DNA from 2 places in the Janthinobacterium sp. JF4 genome. Region 1 is predicted to be linked to the other one. Evidence: riboswitches for the same ligand, from Rfam matches in the RefSeq annotation. Region 1 holds a riboswitch; the other holds the start of a gene.
What was found. A riboswitch is a leader RNA that binds a small molecule or an ion and turns the genes downstream of it on or off. The one in region 1 is predicted to bind thiamine pyrophosphate.
Positions count from the first base shown of each region.

Region 2: it holds a riboswitch for thiamine pyrophosphate, as region 1 does, so the genes downstream of both, thiC (phosphomethylpyrimidine synthase ThiC) here and AC54AF_RS20915 (TonB-dependent siderophore receptor) in region 1, are expected to answer to the same signal.

Region 1 covers NZ_JCAQAV010000034.1:30,049-35,404, forward strand. The annotation lists gene AC54AF_RS20900 (DUF2867 domain-containing protein) at 63-581, shown strand; gene pnuC (nicotinamide riboside transporter PnuC) at 647-1,258, shown strand; gene AC54AF_RS20910 (AAA family ATPase) at 1,276-1,824, shown strand; gene AC54AF_RS20915 (TonB-dependent siderophore receptor) at 1,796-3,955, opposite strand; TPP riboswitch at 4,041-4,138, opposite strand; gene AC54AF_RS20920 (iron-containing alcohol dehydrogenase) at 4,205-5,356, opposite strand, start outside.
Region 2 covers NZ_JCAQAV010000015.1:74,653-80,008, forward strand. The annotation lists gene AC54AF_RS13875 (thiazole synthase) at 1-207, opposite strand, end outside; gene thiS (sulfur carrier protein ThiS) at 233-436, opposite strand; gene thiC (phosphomethylpyrimidine synthase ThiC) at 457-2,370, opposite strand; TPP riboswitch at 2,450-2,565, opposite strand; gene AC54AF_RS13890 (hypothetical protein) at 2,671-2,928, opposite strand; gene AC54AF_RS13895 (response regulator) at 2,982-3,788, opposite strand; gene AC54AF_RS13900 (PAS domain S-box protein) at 3,817-5,356, opposite strand, start outside.

The sequences.
Region 1 (5,356 bases):
GTTATCGCTGTTCACATTGTCGTGTATGATGCTCATGTTATCACTGAACACATGGAGAGCACATGCAAGAGATAAGCAACGTGGTACGCGCCGTGGCCTTGCCGCCAGGCGCCAGCATCGCCCCCTTGTACCCGGGCAGCAACCTGGCCGACGCGTATGCCGTTGCGCTGCCGACTGCGCAGGCGCGCCAGATGGACATGGAAAGCCTGGCGCGCGTGCTGCTGGGCAGCCAGCCGGGCTGGGCGCTCAAGCTGATGGTGCTGCGCGACGCCATCGTGGCGCGCTTCGGCATCCGGACGGCAAAGCAGATGGAAGCCAGGCCCGGCAAGCGCATCGGCATCTTCCGCATCTTTGCCGTCAGTGACGATGAAATCATCGTGGGCGAGGATGACAGTCACCTGGACTTCCGCCTGTCGGTGCTGCGCCACCGCGACGCGGGACGGCATGGCAGCATCACCATGTCCAGCGTCGTGCATTGCCACAACTGGGTGGGGCGCGCCTACATCCTGCTGATCCGGCCTTTCCACAAGCTGATCGTGCGGCGTTCGCTGGCGCGCGCCGTCAAGGGGGGCTTGGCCTGAGCGGGCAATCTTGCTTATTCATGGCTGGTATTGCATACTGCACCACCAGCCTCATCACGATTCCCATGAACGATACGCTTCTCCTGCTGGGTTTTGCCACCACGCCGCTTGAACTGATTTCCTTTGTCCTGGCACTGACAACCGTTGCGCTGAACATCCGCCAGAACCACTGGGCGTGGCTGTTCGCCATCATTTCCTCGGCCGCTTACGGTGTCGTGTTTTTCGAGTCGCGCCTGTATGGCGACATGGCCTTGCAACTGCTGTTCATCAGCGTCTCGTTCTGGGGCTGGTATCAGTGGCTGCACCCGGCCAGCGGCGGCAAGGTCCTGCCCGTCACGCGCCTCGATGGACGCGGCTGGCTGGCCTGCGGCGCAGGCTGGCTGATCGGCTTCCTGCTCATCGCCTGGCTGCTGACGACGACGGACACGGACGTGCCCCATGCCGATGGCTTCCTCACGGCAGGCAGCCTGGTAGGGCAATTCCTGCTGTCGCGCAAGAAGCTGGAAAACTGGATCGCCTGGATCATCGTCGACGTGCTGTATGTGTGGCTGTACCTGCACAAGGGCCTGACCCTGACGGCCATCCTGTATGCCGTTTTCGTCGTCATGGCCACGATCGGCTTGCTGGCGTGGAAGAAGTCGGCACCGGCCGCGCCCGGCGCGATGGTCCTCAAGTGATAGGCAATTGCGTGCGCGTGGCCATCCTGGGCGCGGAATCGTCAGGGAAATCGACCCTGGCGGCGGCCCTGGCCGAGCGCTATGGCACCGTCTGGGTGCCCGAATACTTGCGCGAATTTGTCGAAACGCAGGGCAGGGTACCCGTCGCGGCCGACCAGTTTGGGATTGCGCGCACGCAAGTCGAACGCGAAGCGGCAGCCGCCGCGCAAGCCCGCAACTTCCTGTTTTGCGACACCACGCCGCTGATGACGGCCGTCTACAGCCGCCATTATTTCGCTGGCGCCGATGCGCCGCTGGCGGCGCTGGCGGACGCCACGCGGTACGACGTGACCCTGGTGACGGCGCCCGACAGCCCGTGGGTGGCGGACGGCTTGCAGCGCGAGTCGGAAGCCGTGCGCCAGCTGATCTACCGCTACCTGCTCGACGAGCTCGACGCGCGCGGCATCGCCTACCACGTGCTGCACGACAGCCTGGAGGCGCGCCTGGAACAGGCCGCGCCTTTGCTGCGGCAGGCGCTCGCTGCCGCGCCTGCCATAATTAAAAGTCGAACTGCGCCGAGACTTTAAAGGTGCGGCTGGCGCCCGGATACAGATAACCGTCCGATTCCGGCGTCACGTCGCGCCAGTAGAACTTGTCTGCCACGTTGTTGACGCTGGCGCGCAGCACGGCTGTCTTGCCGGCCAGGCGCGTGGCCCAGGCGGCGCCCAGGTTGAAGACGTGGTAGGACGGCACGAAGGTCGTGTTGTTGTACTCAAACGCTTTCTTGCCCGCATATTCCCAGCTGCCATTGACGCTCAAGCCCGCCACTTGCTGCACGGCGTAGTCCGCATGCACGGCCGCCTTGAAGGCGGGCACGTTGGGCACGCGCTTGCCGTCGAGCGATGCTTCGCCCGTGTTCGATTGCTGGCTGTTCAGGGCCGTCAGCGAGATGCCCAGGTTCAGGTCGCGGGTCGCCTTGCCTTGCGCGGACAATTCCAGCCCACGGTGCTGCGCCTGGCCTGCGCGCACGAAGTAGCCGGCCGCATTCTGGAATTCCAGGCCCTTGCGGATCTGGAACAGGCTGGCCGCCAGCATGAAGTCCGGCGTCACATCCATCTTCGCGCCCAGTTCGATCTGCTTCGAACGGCTCGGCGACAATTCCACGTTGGCATTCATCGCCTTGCGGTCGGCCGTGCCGCCATGTTCCATGCCCTGCGAGTAGGCTGCATAGATGGAGACATTGTCGAGCGGGGTGTAGACGAGCGACACGTTCGGCAGCAGGAAATCGTGCTTGGCGCGGATTTCCGTGTCGGCCTTCAGCACATACTGGTAGCCGTCGACATTGATATGGCGCAAGCCGCCATGCAGCTTCCAGTTCGGCGCCAGGCTGACGATGTCCTGCACGAAGACGGAGTTTTCCGTATCCTTGCGCACCAGGCGCACGGGGCCTTGCACGCCCGTTGACATGTCGACGATTTGCGGACGGTAGATATTGCTCACGCCAGCCCAGTCATACACGTACAGGCCGGCACGGTCCTTGCGGCGGAAGGTCGAGACGCCTGCCGTGAATGCATGGCGCAGGGCGCCGGTGGCGAACTTGCCCTGGATCATGGCTTGCGCGCTCAGCGGCTTTTTCGTCTCGCCCAGGCTGCGGTAGTCATACACGTCGTAATCGCCATTGCCGCAAAAGCCAGGGTACAGGTCTTGTCCGCTGCAGCCGTACGGGAAGGCCGTGTAATCGTCGCGCTTGAACGAATGCTGGTTGGCCGACAAGGTGGCGTGCCAGTCGTCATTGAAGGCGTACTGGAAGCGCAGGCCGAGATTGCTGGTGACGGTTTCCACGGGGCGCGTCCATGGCTGCAGGTTGAGCATGGCGTCGGCGCTGATGCCGGTTGGCAAGGTTTTATTGTTCAGCAGCTGGAAGCCGGGCGCCGTCGCCTGCGCCTTGTCCTGGTAGTCGGCATCGAGCTGCAGCAGGGCTTGCGGCGAAATCTGCCAGTCGAAGGCGCCGGAAATGAACTTGCGGTTGCCGTCCGCGCCCTTGATGTAGGAGCGCAGGCGCTCGGCCGCCACATTGACCCGGTAGCCGAAGCGCGTGTCTTCCAGGCGTCCGCCCAGGTCGACGGCGCCGTACAGCGTGCCCCGCTCGCGCGTTTCCACCGTGACGGTACGCAGCGGCGCGCTGGTCGGGCGCTTGACGATGAAGTCGATCACGCCGCCGGGCGCGGCCACGCCTGCCTGCAAGCCGGCCAGGCCCTTCAGCACTTCGATGCGTTCCTTGTTTTCCAGCGGGATTTGCGTGTCGCCAGGAATGGCCACGCCATCCTTGCGGTAGCTGGAATTGTTGTCGAGCTTGAAGCCGCGGATGGAAAACTGTTCCGCATAGCCGACGGCGTTGTAGGCGTCGTTGATGCTGGCGTCGAGCTTGACGGCGTCGCTGAGGTTGCGGATCTGTAAGTCCTGCATGTCTTTTTGCGCAATGACCGTGACGGACGCGGGCGTCTGCAGCAGCGGCGCGTCGGAAAAACCGCCCACGGAGGCGCGCCTGGCGGCTGGCGCCTTGCTGGCCGTGACGACGACTTCGGCCATGCTTTGGGCCTGCGGACCGGCCGCTTCGGCGGAGTCATGCGCGGCAAAGGCGGGCGCGGCAAACGCGTGCAGGATCGCCAGGGTCAGTACAGGACGGGAAAAATGCGCAGATAAATTCGGTGTGGACATAGATTGCTCGTGGTTCAAGCCGACTCTGTAAAGAGCACGGCAGGCTGCTTGTTCGGCTGGCGCCAACGCAGGAGCTATCAAAGGAGGGAGGTACTTTGCGCTTTCCTTCGCTGGCATTATCCAGATCAGGTACGAAGGGTATCTCTCACCCGGATGACTGCTCCAGGACCCCTAGCGAATTGATAGCTTAGCATGAACCACGGCCAGCTGTCCCCCTGGCCGACCGTTTTACAACAGTGTGGTGCGAATCTACAAACTGAGTTCCAGCACCTTGCGGCTGACGGCGGGCGTCACTTCGCGCTGTTCGCCCAGGGCCGTCATGCCGTGCGCTTCCAGGGCGGACACGACGGCATCCACGCTGGCGTGATTGAGGCCGTAGTCGGCCAGACGCGTCTTGACGCCCATGTGGCGGAAGAAAAATTCCGTGCGCGCGATGGCCGCCTCGATGCGGCCATCCTCGTCGCCGCCATCGAGACCCCAGACGCGGGCCGCGTATTGCAGCAGCTTGGCGCGCTTGGACTGCTTGCGCACGCGCAGCATGCTGGGCAGGATGATGGCCAGGGTTTGCGCATGGTCGAGCTCGTACAAGGCCGTCAATTCGTGGCCGATGGCATGCGTGGACCAGTCCTGTGGCACACCCACGCCGATCAGGCCGTTCAAGGCCAGGGTGGCGCTCCACATCACGTTGGCGCGCACGTCGTAGTCGTCCGGCTGCGACAGGGCTTTCGGGCCTTCCTCGATCAGGGTCAATAAAATGCCTTCGGCGAAGCGGTCCTGCACGGACGCGTTCACAGGGTAGGTCAAATACTGTTCCATCACATGCGCGAACGCGTCGACGACGCCATTGCCCACCTGGCGCAACGGCAAGGTGAACGTCTTCGACGGGTCCAGCACGGAAAATTTCGGATACACCTTGCGGCTCATGAACGAGCGCTTTTCCTGCGTGGCCTTGCGCGTGATCACGGCCGAACCATTCATTTCGGAACCCGTGGCCGGCAAGGTCAAGACCGTGCCGAAGGGCAGGGCGGCCTCGACGATCTTGCCGCCTTTCGCCAGGATGTCCCACGCCTCGCCCTCATGCAGGGCGGCGGCGGCGATGAACTTGGTGCCGTCGACCACGGAACCGCCGCCCACGGCCAGCAGGAAATCGATGCGCTCGCTTTTCACCATGGCCACGGCCTGCATCAGGGTTTCATAGCTGGGATTGGGTTCGATGCCGGCAAATTCCAGCAGGGTATGGCCGGCCAGCGCCGCCTTGACTTCATCGTAGACGCCGTTCTGCTTGATGCTGCCGCCGCCGTAGGTCATCAGGACCCGCGCCTGCGGCGGGATCAGGCCGGCGATGGCGGCGATCTGGCCCTGGCCGAAGAGGATTTGCGTCGGATTGTAAAAGTCGAAATT
Region 2 (5,356 bases), on a different contig from region 1:
CGGCACGAAATCGAGCAGGCTGGGCGCGTTCGGATCCTGGCCGATATTGACCCTGCGGATCGCCACCGTGATGATCTGTGCTTCCGCCGCGTCCGTCGCTTCGCGCGTCTGCGGCAAATCCTTGTACTTGCCGCTGCCGACCAGCAGGCGCGACTGGTACTGTTTTCCCGCGATGGTCAGCAGGTCGTTGTTTGTTGCGGTATGCATGTGCTTTTCCTTGTCTGTTTTCAACTTAACCGCCGCCGATGGCGCGCACGATCTCTACCTGGTCTTGTGTCTGCAAGACCTGTGCGGGCCACGCCTTGCGCGGCACGACGTTGCGGTTGACGGCCAGCGCCAGCGCCTGGTTTTCCAGCGACAGGGCGGCGATCAGCTGGTCGAGGGTTTGCCCGGTCGGCACCTGGTGCGGCGCGCCGTTGAGCGTGATCGGTATCAATGCAGTCATCACGCTCTCCTTCAGACCTTGCGGTACAGCTCGGCGCCGTTCTTGATGAATTCGATGGCTTTCACCTCCATCCCCTGCTGGAGCGCCTTGTCTTCCGCGATGCCCATGCCGGCCGCGTATTCGCGCACTTCCTGCGTGATCTTCATCGAGCAGAAGTGGGGGCCGCACATGGAGCAGAAATGCGCCACCTTGGCCGAATCCTTGGGCAAGGTTTCATCGTGGAATTCGCGCGCCTTGTCCGGGTCCAGGCCGATGTTGAACTGGTCATCCCAGCGGAATTCGAAGCGCGCCTTCGACAGGGCGTTGTCGCGGATTTGCGCGCCCGGATGGCCCTTGGCCAGGTCGGCCGCATGCGCCGCAATCTTGTAGGTGATGATGCCGTCCTTGACGTCGGCCTTGTTGGGCAGGCCCAGGTGTTCCTTCGGCGTCACGTAGCACAGCATGGCCGTGCCATACCAGCCGATCATGGCCGCGCCGATGCCCGAGGTGATGTGGTCGTAGCCGGGCGCGATGTCCGTCGTCAGCGGTCCCAGCGTGTAGAACGGCGCTTCGCCGCACTGCTCCAGCTGCAAGTCCATGTTTTCCTTGATCAGCTGCATCGGCACGTGGCCAGGGCCCTCGATCATCACTTGCACGTCGTGCTTCCAGGCCACCTGCGTCAGCTCGCCCAGGGTCTTCAGTTCGCCCAGCTGCGCCTCGTCGTTGGCGTCGTAGATGGAACCGGGGCGCAAGCCGTCGCCCAGCGAGAACGACACGTCATACGCCTTCATGATTTCGCAGATGTCTTCAAAATGCGTGTACAGGAACGATTCCTGGTGATGCGCCAGGCACCATTTCGCCATGATGGAGCCGCCGCGCGAGACGATGCCCGTCAGCCGCTTGGCCGTCATCGGCACATAGCGCAGCAGCACGCCCGCGTGGATGGTGAAATAATCGACGCCCTGCTCGGCCTGTTCAATGAGGGTGTCGCGGAAGATTTCCCAAGTTAAATCTTCGGCCTTGCCATTGACCTTTTCCAGCGCCTGGTAAATCGGCACGGTGCCGATCGGCACGGGGCTGTTGCGCACGATCCATTCGCGCGTCTCGTGGATGTGCTTGCCGGTGGACAGATCCATCACGTTGTCGCCGCCCCAGCGGATGGCCCAGGTCATCTTCTCCACTTCCTCGCCGATCGACGAGGTGACGGCCGAATTGCCGATGTTCGCGTTGATTTTCACCAGGAAATTGCGGCCGATGATCATCGGTTCCACTTCCGGGTGGTTGATGTTGGCGGGAATGATGGCGCGGCCGCGGGCGATTTCCTCGCGCACGAATTCGGCAGTAATTTCGGCCGGGATGCTGGCGCCGAACGACTGGCCCGGGTGCTGGCGGCCCATCAGCTCGGCCAGGCGCTCGCCCATGGGGCCGGAAGCCTTGAGCTCGCGCAAGTATTCCTGGCGGCGCATGTTTTCGCGGATGGCGACGAATTCCATTTCCGGCGTGATGATGCCGCGCCTCGCGTAATGCATTTGCGTCACGTTCTTGCCCGCAATGGCGCGGCGCGGCTTGCGGTGCAGGTTGAAACGCAGCTCGGCCAGCTTCGGGTCCGCCAGCCGGGCGATGCCGTAGTCGGAGGTGGGGCCGGGCAATTCCTCCGTGTCGGCGCGCTCCATGATCCACGGCAGGCGCGGCGTATCGAGGCCGGAGCGGATGTCGATCTGCACGTCCGGGTCCGTGTAGGGGCCGGACGTGTCGTAGACATAGATCGGCGGATTCTTTTCGCCGCCGAACGACGCTTCCGTGTCGGACTGGCGGATCTCGCGCATGGGCACGCGGATGTCGGGGCGGCTGCCTTCCACATAGATCTTGCGCGAATTGGGCAGCGGCGCGATGGCGGCTTCGTCGACCGTGGCGGTGGCGGAGAGGAATTTCGGGTTGGCGTTCATTTTGGCTCCTTGGCTAGACTATTTTTAAGCCTGGAGCCAGCTAAGGAGGTTCGGCTGCGCGCACGCGGAAAAGCGGGGTGCGTTCATCCTAAAGCTTCCCTTCGCTGGCATTATCCAGATCAGGTTCGGAGGGTATTTCTCACCCGCGCTTGCACTGTGTTTCCACAGCGAAAGGCAGGACCCCTAGCGTTTGCCGCCTTGCGGCAGCGAGCCAATTATACGCGGTTCACGCCGCGTGGCCAGATGATTTCTTGACGATGTCGTGTTTGTGCACCTGCTGCAATGCAGCAGATGCGGCGCCTACTTTTTCTTGCCCCAGCGCCAGCCGGTCGGTTCGCCCTTCAGCTGGCAGATGAAAATGAGCACGGCAACGATGGCCACTTCATAGACGATGTAGCCCACCAGCATGGTTTGCGGCGGGAACAGGAAAGCGCCGCAGGCGAACAGCGCCAGCGCGGCCAGGAATACCAGCCAGCCCTGCCAGGTGATGGGCAAGCCCCAGCCCCAGCCATAGGTCTTGGCGGGGAACCAGTATTGCGGTGGTGATTTGTCAGCCATGATGCTTTCCTTGTCGATATGGATGGCAGCAAGTATAAATCAACGGTCGGCAATCAAACAGTGCGATGGCGCTCCGTGACATCGAGGCCGATGCCGCGGTAGCCGATGAAGCGGCTGCCCGTATCGAACATCGGTTCGCCGCTGACCTGCAGGTACTGCGTGCTGCCGTCGAGGTTGGCGCGGCTGTAGATAAAATCGAGAAACGGTTCGCGCGCGGCAATTTTTGCATCGAGCAGCGCGCGCTCGGCCGCGTTCCAGCGCTGCGGTTCTTCCTCGCTGCCGATGCCCAGCATTTCAGCCACGGGGCCGGAAAAGCGCGTCAGATTACCCTGCGCATCCTGTTCCCAGTACCAGTCGGACGACAGTTCCGTGAAGCGCTGGAAACGCGCTTCGCTTTCGCGCAGCTCCGCCGTGCGTTCTTCCACCATTTGTTCCAGCGACTTGTTGTATTCGGCCAGCTTCTGGTACAACAAGCGCACTTCCAGCATGTTGTGGATGCGCGTTTTCACTTCCACCAGGTCGAAGGGCTTGCTGACGAAGTCCTTGGCGCCGGCCTGCAGCGCGCGCAACTTGTGGCCGGGCTGGGCCGTGATCACCAGCACGGGCAGATAGCTGCCCGCCTCGATGTCGCGCAAGCCTTCCATGACTTCGAAGCCATCCATTTCCGGCATCTGCAAGTCGAGCAGGATCAGGTCGTAGCGGTGCTGCTGGTGCAGCGCGCGCACGGCTTGCGGGTCCATGGTGGAGGTGATGCGCGTATAGCCGGCATTGCGCAGCACCTGTTCCAGCAGCATGACGTTCGCCTCCTGGTCATCGACGATGAGAATGCTGGCGTTCAGGATCTCGGTGGCTTGAAGCATGGCGGTATTCCTAAAAATAAGTGCTGAATTAGCGTACTGCGTGAATGTCGTCGGCCAGGCCGTGCGCGGCCGCATGGTGCAGGGCCACGTCGAGCGCATCCATGAATTCGACGACCTTGATCGGCTTGGTCAGGTAGCGGAAGAAGCCCGCTTCCAGGCCTTTCTCGATGTCGCGCGGCACGGCGTTGGCCGACAGGGCCATCACGGGAATATGGCTGGTGAGCGGGTCATCATGCAGGATATGCAAGGCGCCATAGCCGCTGATGCCAGGCAGGTTGATATCCATCAAGATCACGTCCGGCTGATACGTGCGCGCCAGGTCGATGCCCAGGTGCGCATCGATAGCCGTCAGCAGCTTCAAATCGCTGCGGCGGGCGATCAATTGCTCCACCAGCGCCAGGTTGGCGGGATTGTCTTCCACATACAGCAAGGTGCGCTGGATTTCCTGATTTTCCTGCACCACAGGCAAGACTTCGCCCTCCTCCAGGTGCAGCTCAGGCGCGCGCGAGGCCTTGAATTCCACCCAGAAGGTGGTACCCAGGCCCACCGTGCTATCGACGCCAATCTCACCGCCCATCAGTTCGACCAACTGCTTGGTGACGACCAGGCCGATGCCCGTGCCCTCTTCCGTGCTGCTTTCCTGACCCAGGCGGTTGAAAGGCTGAAACAGCTGACTCATCTGTTCGGCATTCAGGCCGGCGCCGCTGTCGGTGACGCTGGTGCGCACTTTGTCGCCGCGCTGGCGGCAATCGACTTTCACGCTGCCGCCGCTCTGGTTGTACTTGATGGCGTTCGACAGCAGATTGATCATCACCTGCTTGACGCGCGTACGGTCGGCATGCACATAGAAAGCCTGGCCGCAGCGGGGGAAATGCATGCTGATGCCGCGCTTTTCGGCCTGCGGCGCGATCATCGCCTGGCAATCCTGCAGCACGTCGAGCAAGGACATCGCTTCTTCCGACATGGTGACCTTGCCCGACTCGATCATGGCCAGGTCGAGGATTTCATTGATCAAACGCAAAAGATACCAGCCGCCCTTGAGGATCTGGTCGATCGAGCGCTGCTGCGGCACGCTCGGCGCCGGCGTCTCGGACGCCATCAGCTGGGCAAAGCCCAGCACGGCGTTCAGGGGCGTGCGCAATTCATGGCTCATGCTCGACAGAAACTCGGACTTGGCCAGGTTCGCCTTTTCCGCCGCCTGGCGGGCCTTTTCCATTTCGATATTCGTGTCTTGCAAAGCCAGTTCGAACTGCTTGCGCTCCGTCACGTCGCGGGCGGCGGCAAATACGCCCTGCAGCTTGCGGTTGCGGTCGTGGAAAGTCGAGGCGTTGTATGACACCACCGTCTGCTTGCCGTCGCGCGCCAGGGCCGTCAGCTCGTAATTGGTCAACTTTCCTTCACGCAACACGCGCGCGATGGCTTCCTCGGCCCGTTCCGGTTCCGTAAAGTAATTCTTGCACGGCGCGCCAATCAATTCGTCGCGCGTGCAGCCCGTCAACGCTTCCATTTGCTGGTTGACGTCGCTGATGATGCCGCGCGGATCCGTCGTCATCAGGGCGTCGATATTC